2 linked regions of the Saccharolobus shibatae B12 genome follow. Each later gene encodes a partner of the first gene's protein in a complex. Links are inferred from orthologs where the notes say so. Each region holds a gene or a part of one and is shown on either strand. Other genes may lie near its edges. The genes, in order: J5U23_RS11705 and J5U23_RS14650.

Evidence for each region.
Region 2: the proteins of J5U23_RS11705 (region 1) and J5U23_RS14650 are in contact, whole or in part, in a crystal structure (PDB 3CW2), measured with the Saccharolobus solfataricus proteins. The link is inferred for Saccharolobus shibatae B12 from one-to-one orthologs. Residues at the interface, in WP_009989173.1 of Saccharolobus solfataricus: Val185, Arg186, Thr187, Asn188, Glu189, Pro190, Leu191, Gly192, Val193, Glu194, Ile196, Lys197, Ile200, Ser201, Leu204, Ile217, Lys218, Ile219, Tyr220, Thr221, Ile222, Gly223, Ala224, Pro225, Tyr227; in WP_009988771.1 of Saccharolobus solfataricus: Asp222, Lys225, Pro226, Gly227, Thr228, Gln229, Phe230, Asn231, Leu233, Lys234, Gly235, Leu259, Phe273, Thr274, Lys275, Tyr300, Leu301, Asp302, Pro303, Ser304, Leu305, Lys307.

The regions. Positions count from the first base shown.
Region 1 is NZ_CP077717.1:2,231,337-2,239,038, forward strand. Bases 3,370-6,124 are described here. They hold J5U23_RS11705 (translation initiation factor IF-2 subunit alpha), read right to left. Parts: upstream 5,270-6,124; coding sequence 4,469-5,269; downstream 3,370-4,468. Other genes in these bases: J5U23_RS11695 (STT3 domain-containing protein), read left to right, coding at 3,370-4,312; J5U23_RS11700 (RNA-protein complex protein Nop10), read right to left, coding at 4,302-4,472; J5U23_RS11710 (30S ribosomal protein S27e), read right to left, coding at 5,272-5,469; J5U23_RS11715 (50S ribosomal protein L44e), read right to left, coding at 5,469-5,756; J5U23_RS11720 (hypothetical protein), read right to left, coding at 5,753-6,124. Also shown: J5U23_RS16130 (hypothetical protein), read right to left, coding at 5-1,918; more of J5U23_RS11695, read left to right, coding at 2,018-3,369; more of J5U23_RS11720, read right to left, coding at 6,125-6,208; DNA primase small subunit PriS, read right to left, coding at 6,198-7,190; J5U23_RS11730 (DNA polymerase sliding clamp), read right to left, coding at 7,156-7,702. UniProt on the Methanocaldococcus jannaschii protein: eIF-2 functions in the early steps of protein synthesis by forming a ternary complex with GTP and initiator tRNA.
Region 2 is NZ_CP077717.1:2,723,770-2,731,688, reverse strand. Bases 1,967-4,938 are described here. They hold J5U23_RS14650 (translation initiation factor IF-2 subunit gamma), read left to right. Parts: upstream 1,967-2,814; coding sequence 2,815-4,062; downstream 4,063-4,938. Other genes in these bases: J5U23_RS14640 (DNA-directed RNA polymerase), read left to right, coding at 4,467-4,938; J5U23_RS14645 (PIN domain-containing protein), read left to right, coding at 4,041-4,463; J5U23_RS14655 (30S ribosomal protein S6e), read left to right, coding at 2,162-2,806; J5U23_RS14660 (CbiX/SirB N-terminal domain-containing protein), read right to left, coding at 1,967-2,084. Outside these bases: J5U23_RS14675 (uroporphyrinogen decarboxylase/cobalamine-independent methonine synthase family protein), read left to right, coding at 1-228; J5U23_RS14670 (methionine synthase), read left to right, coding at 221-1,219; J5U23_RS14665 (30S ribosomal protein S15), read left to right, coding at 1,243-1,701; more of J5U23_RS14660, read right to left, coding at 1,698-1,966; more of J5U23_RS14640, read left to right, coding at 4,939-5,009; transcription elongation factor subunit Spt4, read left to right, coding at 5,016-5,216; J5U23_RS14630 (GTP-dependent dephospho-CoA kinase family protein), read left to right, coding at 5,189-5,728; J5U23_RS14625 (2,3-bisphosphoglycerate-independent phosphoglycerate mutase), read right to left, coding at 5,813-7,057; J5U23_RS14620 (CDC48 family AAA ATPase), read right to left, coding at 7,054-7,919. UniProt on the Methanocaldococcus jannaschii protein: eIF-2 functions in the early steps of protein synthesis by forming a ternary complex with GTP and initiator tRNA.

The sequences.
Region 1 (7,702 bases):
GGGTTCAAATCCCGTCGGGCCCACTACTTATATTTTCCATCACAATAAATTCAGTAGATGATGTAGGTATATATACAATATTGCTAAAATTATAATATTTATGTAAAACTAAAACGTCTCCCTCCTTAGGAACATACGAATAAACATTAAAATGGTCCATATGAATTGAGCCATTACTTGGACTTACATTTTCATACCACCATGAGGTTACCCTGAACGATTCAATATTAAAAAATAAGTATGAGGCATTAGAGCTATTTAATATTATATGAGGTAAAATTGCTGTTTTATTATAGAAACTTGGAATGGAAAAACCAGTGAAAAGACCGTAAGTCCAAGGAATCCATTTACCTAGAAAATAGTATGAACCATTAAACGTAGTATACCATAAGCTCCAAGACGCTATATAAACCATTTGCATGAAAGCTTGATACTCACTACCCTCTTTGCTTACCAACGCCATAGTGTAATTTTGAGCAGGATTAGAATAATTAATCTGCATAGAAATTTCAGAAGAAAGAAGTAGTAACTCCCAACTTAAGTACTTCTCGTATTTCTCGTCTGTAGTAAAGTTCTTCACTATTTCACTCAATAACTTATTAAGACCGTAATAGTAGCCTACTTGTTGCAAATACATATCAGCATAATTGTTCCCATATATTTCAGTAAATGCCTCGTGATTAAAAACCCAATCTGGTGGGGTTTCTATCATGTGATTTTGAATAAAAAAATTCAGTTTAAAGAGTTTCAAATTTCCGTTATAGATAATATATATCTGCGGACAAATTAGTATATATCCAGGTGACCAATATCTATCAACATAATAGCTTCCCACTTTAATACTATCATAAGTATATAAGCTAATATTGAAAGTTTTTGGAGAAATACTAGTTTCCTTCAAATCTAGAGTGAAATTAAAATATCTCTCTTCTGTTGCATATACCTTACTGCCGTTAAGTAAAATGAAGGTTATTGGGGATGAACCATTATAAACATTTACTTTTAAAGAAAGATAAACTAAATAATTATAAAAAATATAGCCATAAAACTCTGGGTTAACTTTAGGTGGATAAGATGGAGTAAGGACATAAGAGTAATTGCCTATCTGATGCTTTACTGAATTTGCAGATAGATGAAGAATTAAGGGAATACTTAAGCTTTGATTATACACCACATAGCTTGAAATAACGTTTGGAGAAACTCCCCAAGGTTTTACGGTTATTCGAGTACTAAGAGATCCATCATAGTAGTAGTGAGAGTTATTAACAACTATATACTTATTCAAATTCAATGTAGCGGTATAGTAATAGTAAGATTCGTTCTGAGATATATTTCCTCCAAAATGCCATTCAATATTAGTAAAGTTCCAACTGGCATAGCTCTGGATAGAAAATGAATCCGTAGTAATAAACGAGAAGCTAGTGTTAACTTTATCACTTGGAGGGTAAGAGGTATAAAAGGGAGAAGCATATACATCTGAAATGTTCAGGTAGATTTCTGTGACATTAGGTTGTTCTGATATATTATCATAATAGTAGGGATTTAGAAAGTATACGGAATAATTTTTTGTTATAGTATAATTAGAGAAGAAACCTGCTAAATTTGCTACTCTCCAATAAGCTTCTGGAGTTACCTGGCTGGCATTAAGCTTTAAAATATCGATAATCTGTCCTAGAATTGGCTTTCCAGATATGTTATAAATGAAAAGGGGTTGCGGGTTGCCAGAAGTTAATGATGAGTAATTAGTGCTCACTGGAAAACTTTCGGCATATTTTATAGGATTAAAATCGTAGATAGGCCCAGGTAAGAAGGAAGGATAGAATGTGGAAAACATAAACGGCATATAGAGAAAGGAGTAGATAACAAGAACATTAATTACTATAATCCCTAAAAATGCAAATGCGCTGTTCCTTATCATATGAAGTTAGAGCTTTATTTTTAAAATGATCCTCTGTAAACTAAAACTGTATACTTGGAATAAGTTTAATAAATGTATAATACTTAATACACTACAGCCATGCAGTCAGTTAAGGGACTAAGAAGAGATTTACGGAAAACATCATTCATAGATTTACCCCTAATAGTAGGTCTTTCATTAGTTTCGATATTAATTAGAAGCCTAAGTGCTAATTGGCCTTTAGCAGTTAACGAATTCGATCCTTGGTATCTTTTCTATAATGCATTATTAATAGCTCAAGTTCATGGAAACTGGTACGCAGTACCTCCAGATGTATTAGGTTGGTTCCCATGGGGATACTTCATCGAATTGGGGAATACTATAGGTTTGCCCTTCTTAGTGGCATTAGCCTCATTGCCCTTTTATGGGACTTACGGAGCAAACGCAGTATATACGGTGGCAATATTTTCTGATATTTTATTAGCTGGACTAGGAGTCGTAGCATCATATCTTTCAATAGAATCCATAACTAATAGCAGATTAGCTGGTTATATGGCAGCTGCAATAATCGCAGTTTCTCCTGCCTTAACATATAAGAACTTGTTAGGTGGTCTTCCTAAGACATCTTGGGGTGCAGTGTTTATCCTATTTGCAATTTTCCTCTTTAATCAAGGCTTAAAGAAGAAGAACATCTGGTATGGTGTACCTGCAGGCGTTGTATTATTTTTAGCTGAGATCTCTTGGGGAGGTTATACATATATTGACTTAAGTTTGCTCGTGGCAGCGTTTTTACTAATTCTGCTAAATAGGAATGATGAGACTACTGCAAACTTGTACACACTAATGGTAGTCGTAACTTCATTTCTAACTTCACTAGCCCCAAATAACATAGGTTTTATGTCTGGATTGGCGCACGGCCTATCACTACTCTTAATTTCAGCAGTTCTTTATTTAGACTTATATTTATCTAAAACACTTCCTAAAGAAATCGTAGACTCAAGAAATTTAATAGTTATCGCGGTACTAATCTTCATATTCACTATAGGGTTATCCGGATTATCTATATTAAGACCTACATCAGCACCAATACCCTCGAGGTACTACGCCATAATAAACCCGTTTTATCAAGTTACGATACCGATAGATAAGACAGTAGCAGAGTATATTCCCCAACCGATAACTGCAATGATACAAGATTTCGGAATAGCACTATTTTTGTCAGTCATAGGGATGTATTACTTGATAAGAAAAGGAAACCTAGTAGGTTTATGGTTACTGGTATTGGGAGTTGCTAGCATATTTGGCACATCACAACAGCCCTACCTATTTAACTACACAGCATATATGGTAGCTGCATTGGGAGGTTTAGGAGTCTATTATATTGTAGACAACCTGCTAAAAGGAGTTAAAAATGGAAGCAGTAGTAAAATATTGGTAGCCTTTTTCTTGGCAATCGTAGGAATATCCTTAGTGGCGGATGCTGGATTAGCAACACTAGCAAGCAATGAACCTCCAGCAATAACTAATGCTGCTACAAGCTTCTTAACAACTAACTATTCTTGGGTATCTGCAGCGAATTGGATAAGAACCCATTCGCCACAGCATGCGTTTGTGTTATCTTGGTGGGATTACGGATATTGGCTAGAAGTCTTAACAAATAGGAGCGTTATAGATGAAAATAATACGCTTAATGGTACACAAATTAAACTAATGGCGGAAATGTTCTTGAACAATGAGACTTTCGCCGCAAATGTGCTAGAAAACGATTTTCATCTGTATCCTTATGGTAGTCCAAACTATACTATACCGGTTTATATAGTAGCATATGACGCTGTTACTCTAGTATATTCTGGTAACCAAGCACAATGGTACGTAGGATACCCACCTAGTTTACCTGGTGCATTCTTTGGATATACAACAAGTTTAGGAGATATTGGAAAAGCTATGGGAGCAATGACAACAATAGCGGGGTATCCTCTAGAAGAGTACATAAACCTAACTGAATTAAACAATACAATAACACAAATAATTAATACCTATGCAACTACCAATCCAACTATTGCCCAAGCCTTAGCTTCACAAGTTTCACAAGCTGAACCGTTTGCGTGGACTCCAAAGGCTTATAACTCACTTATAGTACAAATGTTCATTGAGAGTCTGTATCAAGTAGGATATGGACAACCAATAGCTCCATTTACAACTCAAATAGTTCCTAGCAGTTCTGGATATGTTATAACTGGATCACCATTACCACGTGTTCAGCTAATGTACTTCCAACCTGCATATATAGCGCTATTCCCGGTAGGAAATGGAGGTGCTGGAGGAGTTCCCTACACTACTTATATAATGGTCATGGTGTACCAGTTTACACAACCTGGTGTTATACTAAAACCTACAGTAGTAATTAACAGTTAAGCTTTACTCCTTTTTTTAATTCAATTCTATATTTTACGTATTTGTCTTCTGGAGAAAATCTAGATGGATGAGGAATCGTAGTCTTAGAGCCGCATAAAGGGCAAATATCTTTAAAAGTGTAAGTATTGTCTTTTGGACATTTCTTCATTTTCCACTTCATTTCTTGACCACACTTATATCTACGTTTTCCTCTTTTCCTATCTTAATTAAATTAGATATAATCTGATTTAGTGCCTCTGAGGCCTCTTTTGGATTAGTTCCTATTACATCAACTCTATACCTAGGGGCTCCAATAGTATATATCTTAACATTCAATATACTCTCGTAGTCTTGTTCTATATTTTCTAAGGCTTTTGATATTACTTCTTTAATTTTTTCAACTCCTAATGGCTCATTAGTCCTAACTGTTATAAGTCCTGACATTTTCACCTTTTTTTCTTCTGCATGCTTTGAAGCCTCTTCCAGTAATGGCTTAATCCAAATTTCCGGAACTCCTGCGTCCATTAGTATCTTTTCTCCTTCCTTAACGGCCTTCTCAATTGCTGAAATAGGGTCACCGTACTTAGCCTCTAATTTCCACGCTACTTGCTCCCACGCATCTTTCTCACTTAATTTTAGTTGTTGTGATACCAGTTCCAAAATTTTATCTAATCTTTGAATTTTCTTCCATTGCAGATTCTTCTTTCTTCTCTCGTCATCAGTAACCTTCTTTAATGATACATCTACAGTACCTTTCCTCCTATCAACTCTAATTACCTTTACCACAACTTTCCTATTTTCCTTTAGAACATCTCTTATGTTCTTAACCCACTTGCTACTTACTTCACTCCAAGGTAAAAAGGCCTGTAAACCACCATATTCATCCAAGGTAACGTAACTACCATAATCAAAAACTTGTTTTACAGTTGCGATTAAAATTTCCCCTTCTGAGGGGATTTTGGTTCTACTGTAAATCATCTTTAACCCATTATTCTAACTACTTCTCCAACTATTTTTGCTTTACCACCAACAGAGTAGACCAACTCAGTCCCACAACTCAAACATCTGACTGGAAATGTAGAGTGACTAAATATTGTTTGTTCATTACCACAGTTTGGACACTTTACTCTGAGAAATCTACTTTTTGGTTCTGGAATTAGGATTCTTAATTTCCTCATCACTTAGCCACCTCTACTAATTCTAACTTCTTTACTCTAATTCCCTCTTTTACTATAGTATAGCCACACTTAGAACACTTCAATACTAATGTTTGCTTCTTTGTAACTTTTGCAAATCTCTTCTGCTCTGGTTTTCTTTTACTTCCATATCCAATATTCTTTCTTTCATATCTTCTCTGCCCTTCAGCTAGATTCCTTCTTTTACCGCTCTTATATAGTGATACAGAGTGATCTGTATGAGTCTTACACTTCGGACAATATGTACTAATGACCTTAGGGACTTTCATAACTGTTCTTCAATATCTATTTTATAGGGAGTTAAATAACTTGCTATTATTAATGGTACGGCTTCTCTCATAGGTAAAACTAAAACATCTCCTTCATCAACCTTATGGTTATTATAAATTAGTGGTTTCTGCACTATGCAATAGATCTTGTCATTATAAATTATATATCTGCCAATTAACAACTCAACATAAAATTGCTTTAATGACTTAAAAATATTAAAAATAAATTCATCAAATCCCTTGCTAACCTTTCCCTCTAGGATCTTCGACAATCTAAGCTCAAATAATGATTCAGCCAGTTCTGAAAGAAGTTTCAATTCCTCCTTTCTGATTTCGGCACTAGCGAAAGTTTTAGACTTTTTAATAAGAGTCATGTATTTGATTATCTCCTCTAGCTTAATTTCAGTAATTTCTTCCTCTGATAACTCCTTTCTAACCAATTCATCTAACATAAGCTTTTACCTCACCCAAATTCTTCAAATGTAGGTAAATCCCAATACTAGATTCAATCTTAATTGGCACTCCCCTATTTAACTTAATATTCCTGCTTAAAACTTCAGTTTCTATACTAATATAGGGCAAAAATATTGTATAGCCCGTAAAGGGAGACAAAGCCTCGTTAAACTCAAAATCATCTAAATTAGTTACCTCTTTTACAATCAATCCGGATTTCCCATGTAATGAATTGGGGATCCTAATTAGCCTCTTAACGTCAATGGTAACTTGCTCATCGATAGTAACCCCATTTATACCGCGATTTTTTCTCCCCACCCATCCTGGAGCGTTTTCACTACCACCAGGATAGCCTGGAACGCCTAGACCCATAACGTATTCAGCAATTTCCTTTCTTTCATCAGAATCTAAAAGTGCACAATCGCCATAGCAGTCAACTTGCACGTGAAAACCTCTATTTCCAGAAAAGTAAACCTTAGGTTTTAATCCGAAATCGTCCTCAAGAATCTCAACCAGATTTCTAGCCTCTTCTAAACCCCTTTTTATACACTCACTTGTCATCTCAACATACTCTAAAGTCTCCACGTTATCTCTCTCACATTTCTCAGAAGTAATGGTATTACCACAAACTGGGCAAAACCTAATCGATCTTAGTTTACATATATGATCGGCATCTATATCAAACAACAAATCTGACCCCATCCAAGCCTTCTCTTCCATGTCTCTAGCACTTGGTAATTGATATCTTGCAGAGGAGTAAAATAGATGAAGTGGCAAATTTCTGTTAACTAGGTAGTCCCTTAATTCCTCACTGGAAGAGAAGGAGAGATGCCTTATGTACGTGTCTGAGCCAAAAGGTTGGAGGGCAAACTCCCTTAATTCCATGTCATTTGGCAATACCAATTCCGCGTTTAAATAGTAGTTCCTAAAAAAGCTCTTAATTAAATTACTCTGCCCTTGGTGCAATGTAAAAGTCCCCATATCCTTCTTGCGGTAATTTAAATCTAAGTTTCAAAGGTATTTGAGAACCGAAATATAATTCCATTGAATCGGAAGCTCTTCTCATTTTAGTGGTATTCACAACGTATTCCATTCCATAACTACTATTGGCATCTGCACCCGAAGCTTCTAATAACGTCCCACTATCCGTTGACAACTCTACTCTTGAGGTGGCGAGGTCCCCAATAACTTCAAAATAAAGTTTATTCTCCTTGGAATATATATTCAAAACTTCACCTAAATCAGATAATTCGTCAATTATGTCCGCAAAAGTTACAGTAAGTAGTTGTGCCTTAAATGGAAACTCTAAATTAACTGAAGGTGGCTGTGTGGTTTCAACTTGAATTAATGGAAGTTCAAAAGATCTAGTGAATTCTCCATCAAAAGTAAGTGTTAACTTGGATTCGTTCGAAGAGAGTATTAACGTATCGTCCTTTAATACGCGTTTTAGCACGTCATTTACGTCTTCTAACTTAAAACCTATTATTTCCTTA
Region 2 (7,919 bases), 490 kb from region 1 along the record:
TATACGTATTTCCCCTCTAGGAAAGTACACTTAGGTATACTAAATGCTAGGAACACTAAGATGGAAAAGATAAGTACAATTATTAGAGTTTATAACTCCGTTAAGCGAAAAGGTGCAAGTGATGTGATTATAGGCAATAATACCTTATTTGACTTTATACCCGAGGTTGTTGTCGTAAAGAAACTAAAACTTTTAAAGAAATTAGAGAAGGTGGAGAGTAATGAATAAGTTGCCTTTACTTCCTACAACTGTTATTGGAAGCTATCCTAGGCCTAAATGGTTAAGAGAATCCATAAGACTCCATAAGGCAGGTAAAATAAGCGACGAGGACTTACAAGAGGCCTTTAACGATGCTGTCATAGCAGTGCTTAAAGATCACTATAATGCAGGAGTTGATGTTCCTACAGATGGCGAAGTTAGAAGGGATGAAATGGTTGAATTTTTTGCTGAGAGAATAAAAGGATTTAAGTTCTATGGTCCAGTAAGAGTGTGGGGAACGGCATATTATAGAAAGCCTTCTGTTGTTAGCAAAATTGAGTACAAGAAACCAATGCTAGTTGACGAGTTTACTTTTGCAAAATCCGTCTCTTATACCGATAACTTGAAAATAACAATAACTGGTCCTTATACTATAGCTGAATGGTCCTATAATGAATACTATAAGAATAAAAAGGACCTAGTTTTTGATCTAGCGAAAGCGATAAATCAAGAAATCAAGAACCTGGTAGAAGCTGGAGCTAAAATAATACAAATTGATGAGCCAGCCTTACACACTAGAAGGGAGGACGTAAGTTGGGGAGTGGAAGCAGTAAATGAAGCTGTAAAAGGTGTAAACGCTAAGTTAGTTATGCACATATGTTATGGTGAATATAGCTTTGTTGCACCATACTTGAACGAGCTTAAGGTTGATCAGATAAATTTCGCATTAAAAATTTACAACTATAAGCCTTTAGAGCTTTTGAAGAAATATGGTTTCGATAAGGAACTTGGAGCTGGAGTAATAGATGTGCATAATAGAAGGGTCGAAACTTCTGAGGAAATCGCTAATGATATAAGAAAAATTTTAGAGTATTTCCCTCCAGAGAAGGTGTGGATAAATCCAGACTGCGGACTGAAATTACTTTCTAGAAAAATAGCCTATCAAAAACTGGTATCAATGGTAGAGGGAACCAAGGTTGTAAGAGAAGAACTTAAAAGGAAAGGATATAGTGTAGATTAAAAGTAGTAATTTGGTGAGTATAGATGAACAAGAGAAGGGCTAAAGGGAAATCACATTCAATAAGACCTGCTAGAGCTGGAGCGCCTAAATGGGTGAGGCTAACCAGAGAAGAAGTTGAAATGCTGGTAGAAGAATTAGCGAAAAGAGGTTATACTCCATCTATGATAGGGATAATATTAAGGGATCAATATGGAATTCCTTTAGTTAGGCAAATAGTTGGGAAAAAAGTTACTCAAATATTAGAAGAAAGAGGTTTAGCTCCTCAAATACCGGAGGATCTGTTCAATCTAATAAGGAAAGCAGTAAATATAAGAAGACATATCAATGAGTATCCACGTGATAAGACAGCCAAGAAAGGATTAGAAGAGGTTGAGTCAAAGATCAGGCGTTTAGCTAGATATTATAAGAGCGTTGGAAAGCTTCCACAAGAATGGGCTTATGATCCAGCCAAGGCAGAACTACTAGTAGCCGGTGCAAGTTAACAGTTTTTGTTGTAAGTTTCGTTAACCCTTTTAACTAATACTTCTCCAATTTTCTCATCAAATCCTAAAGGGTCAGCTATTATTATTTCAATTTTCTTTCCCATGTATTGTATTTTCTTTTCGTCACCATCTATACCTAGTAGCCTTGGGATATCTCTTTTGAAATGAGTTCCAGTTGCAAATAATAATGGAACTACTACTATCTTATCAGCCCCCTTAGCCAGAAGATTACTTAGGGCTTCGCTTAACGTAGGTTTATTAAACTCTAAGAAGCCGAATTCTACTAACTTAAAATATCTAGATAAATATTCTGCGTACTTAATTCCAACATCTTTCCATTCTGGTATCTTGCTACCATGTAAAACTAATAAAACTCCTAACAACGTTTCTCATGTAGCTTATGGTGATGCGATTTTATATATTTGTTTTAAGTATACCACACAAAAGGTGGCATTGTTAAATGCCGGACTTCAAAATTGTCATTTCAGATCCACAATCTGTAGAGCCTAAAAGAGTAAAGGTTAAAGTAAAGGCAAATGATCAAATAAAATCTATAGGTGGAGAAAAGGAAGGAAAAGCGGTACCCCAGGCTAAAGTTAATGAGAAAACTAAACAATTATTAAATATTGATACGCTCATCACATTAGAAATAACCAAACAAGAAGGGGATAAAAAGGTAAAGGTAAAAGGCCATTTTAAGGTTGAAGTAGATAACAATGTACCAGATAACGAAGTATGGATAAGTAAAACAATGGCAGAGAAGTTTGGAGCAGAAGATTTTGAAGCCATTGCATATAGGACTAAGACGTTACAAATAAGTATTGATCAAAACAAGGCTACAAATCTAGTTGGTCTAAAAATAGGTGATACATTTGAAGCTAATCAACTGATTGGATTACCAGTTAAGTTAAAGATAACTGGAGGATCAGATAATTCTGGATTCCCAATGCGATTTGATGTTACTGGAGCGGCTAAGCGTAAAATATTGCTAAGTGGGCCTCCTGGATTCTACCCGAATGAAGATGGAGAAAGAAGAAGAAAAACTATAAGAGGAAATACTATTAGCCAGGAAATAGTTCAAATTAATACCATAATAGTAAGGTGAAGCAGTTTTTGGCATGGCCTAAAGCTCAACCAGAAGTTAATATAGGTGTAGTTGGACATGTAGATCACGGTAAGACAACGCTAGTTCAGGCTATAACGGGAATTTGGACTTCAAAACATTCTGAAGAACTAAAAAGAGGTATGACGATAAAATTAGGTTACGCGGAGACTAATATAGGCATTTGTGAGAGTTGTAAAAAACCAGAGGCATATGTAACCGAACCCTCATGTAAATCTTGTGGATCGGATGAGGAGCCCAAGTTCTTGAGAAGAGTTTCCTTTATTGATGCCCCTGGTCATGAGGTTCTAATGGCTACAATGCTATCTGGAGCAGCGTTAATGGATGGTGCAATTCTTGTTGTTGCTGCAAATGAACCTTTTCCCCAGCCCCAAACTAGAGAACATTTCGTAGCACTAGGTATAATAGGAGTGAAAAATCTAATTATAGTTCAAAATAAGGTCGACGTAGTCTCCAAAGAGGAAGCATTGTCGCAGTATAAGCAAATAAAGCAGTTTACAAAGGGAACCTGGGCCGAAAATGCACCTATAATTCCAGTAAGCGCGCTTCATAAGATTAATATAGATACTCTAATAGAGGGCATAGAGGAGTACATAAAGACTCCTTATAGGGATCTCTCACAACAACCTGTTATGCTTGTGATAAGGAGTTTTGACGTTAATAAGCCCGGTACCCAATTTAATGAGCTGAAGGGTGGCGTGATAGGTGGTAGTATTATACAAGGCTTATTTAAGGTTGATCAAGAAATAAAAGTATTACCGGGCTTAAGAGTAGAAAAACAAGGTAAAGTATCTTATGAACCTATTTTCACAAGGATTTCATCCATAAGATTTGGAGATGAGGAATTTAAGGAGGCTAAACCGGGAGGTTTAGTAGCAATAGGTACATATTTGGATCCCTCATTGACTAAGGCTGATAATTTGCTTGGAAGTATTGTAACCTTGGCTGATGCTAATGTTCCAGTTTTATGGAATATCAGAATAAAGTATAATCTCTTGGAACGTGTAGTTGGAGCTAAGGAGATGTTAAAGGTAGATCCCATAAGAGCTAAGGAAACTTTGATGTTATCTGTAGGTTCCTCGACGACTTTGGGGATAGTTACTTCTGTAAAGAAGGATGAGATTGAAGTGGAGTTAAGAAGACCCGTGGCAGTATGGTCTAATAATATTAGAACTGTTATAAGTAGGCAAATAGCTGGTAGGTGGAGAATGATAGGATGGGGGTTAATAGAGATCTAAAAGTACTGATTGATACTAATATTTTATTATATGTATACGATGGTTTAGATCCATTTAATAAGGTATTGGAATTTCTAGATTATAAACCGACCTTTTTTATTCATTCTGCAGTCTTAAAAGAGTTGGATATTTTATCTGAAAAGAATAAAAAAAGATTTATTATTACATCCAGAATTAGAATAGCCAGGAAATATTTGGAAGTATATAAAAACTCATGGAATTTAATAAATGATTATGACGATTTACCTACAGATGAGGCGTTGATAAGGACTGCTCTTAGATATAACATGTTTATATTTACTAATGATAAGCAATTAAAAAGTAATGCAATTAAAAAGGGGATAGGAGTTTTATTTCTTCAAAATAGGAGTAAAATTATAAAATCCTTATATCCTATCTAACGTATGTATAAACTTATTAAAGCACGTAGCATTGTGAGGATCCCACCCAATGAGTTTGGTAAACCATTAAATGAGATCGCTTTAAATGAACTAAGACAACAATATCAAGAAAAGATCCTTAAGGATTTAGGTCTAGTTTTAGCTATATTAAATGTCAAAACCAGTGAGGAAGGGATGTTAGTATTTGGTGATGGTGCTACTTATCATGAGGTCGAATTTGATATGATAACCTATGTACCAGTTGTACAAGAAGTAGTTGAGGGTGAGGTTTTACAAGTTGACAACTATGGTGTGTTCGTTAACTTAGGACCGATGGATGGCCTCGTTCACATTTCCCAAATAACAGATGATACACTGAAATATGACAATGTAAGAGGTATAATATTCGGCGAAAAATCTAAGAAAGTAATACAAAAGGGTGACAAAGTAAGAGCAAGAGTGATAAGCGTTGCGTCTACGGTAACAGGTAGATTGCCTAGAATCGCTTTAACTATGAGACAGCCCTACTTGGGCAAGTTAGAGTGGATAACACAGGCTAAGAAGTGAGCGTGAATGGCTAAGAAATCAGTCTTTAAAGCATGTAAAAATTGTAAGGCATTAGTAGAGACTGACAAGGAAACATGTCCAGTATGTGGCAGCAGTAGTTTTACAGAAGAGTGGGATGGTATGATTATTATCATTGATTCAGAGTCTGAAGTAGCTAAAATAACTGAGGCCCCAAAGCCATGGAAATACGCAATAATAATAAAGTAAACCTATGTTTTGCTTTTGATAATTTAAGGAAAGAACTTTCTAGACCATATGGTATTCTTTTTACAAATAACAAAGTCTTTTTAGATTTTGTATCTAAATCGATACAACAAGGTTTCAAGGTTATAACTGTAGGGGATTACGTAAGCAAAGTATTAGAACAAAGTGGTATAATCCCCTTCTTAGAAGTTATAGATGGAAAAACCAAGAGATCTATACCACAACATAGGGCTATTATAAAGAATAAGGAATATAGGGTGACAAATGAGGCGGGGAAAATTCGATTTGAAATATTTGAAATTATGGAGAATATCCTAAAAGATAGGGATGGTGGAGTAGTTTTTGTAAATGGAGAAGAGGACTTACTTGTTATTCCGGTCATATTGAGTGCAAATAATGGTGATATAGTTATTTATGGGCAACCTAATGCGGGAGCGGTTGTAATTATAGTAAACGAGATGATAAGGTGGAGAGTAAGAGACATGTTAGAAAAAGCCGTAGTCGAAGAATGTTAACTCTCTTTCGTATTGGAGAGCAAATTCTACTTTAATCAGCCCTGCGCAGGATCTTCATTTTTAAATCCGTCCTTCCGAGCGTCATCACGCGCCATATTTTTCTGCTCTATTAGAGTAGTTTAGCAATATATTTGTTACGTCCAATCCTCTTATTCTTAGACTTCCCTTTCTAACCTCCTTCTCGTTAAAATCTCTGACACTATCATTAATAATTGGATAAGGCACGTAGAGAAGTATTGGAACTGGATCTCCTGAATGTTCTTTAACCTCCACTGGGGTCGCATGATCTCCAGTAAACATCAATATTAGATTATCTCTTCCAACATTGTCCACAATAGTTCCTATCGCTTTATCTATCCTCTCAATCGCCTTTACTTTTTCTTCTACTAGCCCATCATGTGATGCAGCGTCAGTAGCCTTAATATGTAGAAAAACGAAATCATTCTCCTTTAATAGTTCTATTGTCGCTTTAGCTTTAGCGTTATAATCAGTATCTATACCTCCAGTGGCGCCTATTGGTGTTACAACGTTCATATCAAGTTCTCTACATATTCCTTTTATAAGTGCTGTAGCTGAAACAGCAGCAGCTTTAAGCTTAGTATAGCTTGAAAATGATGGCAACTTAACGTAATGGGCAGCTCCTCTTAACAATACTATATTAGCCGGCTTCTCTCCTTGTTCTATTCTTCTCTTATTTACTTCTGAGGAGTTTAAGACATCGAAAACTTTCCGCGTAAGTATGTTGATTATCTCAGCGGTTCTCAGAGCTTCAGTAGAATCTTCTAATGGTTTACTTTCTAGAACTTTTAAGCCTTCATAATGAGGATCAGTGTCACTAACCTTATCACTTATTCCTTTCCCAGATAATACTACCGCTACTCTATGTTCTGTTCCTTTATAAAATCTAATTTTTACGTCGTTTATCTCTTTAATTTTTTCATTTAATTCCTTTACTAACTCCTCTCCCTCTTCAAGCTTCCTTCCTGCTCTTCTATCAACTACTACTAGATCATTGTTCACTGTAGCGAAATTTCCTCTAAATGCAACATCTCCATGTTTGAGTGTGGCTCCAGCCCCCAATGCCTCGAAAGCCCCTCTTCCTCTATAATAAACGTGTGGATCTAGCCCAAATATTGATAGATGTGAAGTATCACTCCCCGGGATTACGCCAGGGGATATTGGATCCATCAAGCCAATCATTGAGTTTTTAAGTAAATCACTTATGGCTGGTTTATTGGCAGCTTCTAATGGGGTTAATCCATTTAATTTAGATACTGGTCTGTCTCCTAAACCATCTGCAATTATTAAAAGAATTTTGTATTGCTTCAACCAATCACCGATCTCTTTATTTCCTTTACCATGTTTTCATATCTCATAATATCAGCTTTAGTCAGACTAGGTGTTACAACCTTCATGGTATCTAGGAAATCTTGCATAGTGATTTTTATTTCCAGATTGCTCATACAATTCTTTATGGTCTTATCACTACACTCTTGGTCTTTACACTCCTTTTTGGCTTTATTTAAACACTCATAATACTTTTGTCTTAATACTTTCATCGTGGTCTCCCTAGCTAAAGCCTCTATATCAGCTCCAGTATATCCCTCAAGTTTTTTGGCCAACTCCTCTAGGTTCACACTGGAATCTATGGGTAGTGTTTTAGTGTAAATTTTGAGTATCTCTATTCTAGCCTTTTCGTCAGGTGGGGGGACATATATTAATCTATCAAATCGACCCGGTCTTAACAGAGCTGGATCTAGAATATCTGGTCTATTAGTTGCAGCTATAACTACAACTCTATTTAGCGATTGGATTCCATCCATTTCTGATAGTAACTGATTTACTATTCTTTCTGTTACACCGGAATCGTGTGTAAAGCCTCTCATGGGTGCAATCGAATCTATTTCATCAAAGAATATTACACAAGGAGCCGTTTGCCTTGCCCTCCTAAATATTTCCCTAACTGCCTTTTCACTTTCACCTACCCATTTGGATAATATTTCTGGTCCTCTTACTGCTATGAAGTTTGCTCCGCTTTCAGTTGCAACAGCCTTTGCAAGCATTGTCTTTCCAGTTCCTGGCGGACCAAATAACAATATACCCTTAGGTGGTCTAATACCAAGCTTTTCGAACATTTCTGGGAATTTTAATGGCCACTCAACAGCTTCTCTTAATTGCTGTTTAGCTTCTT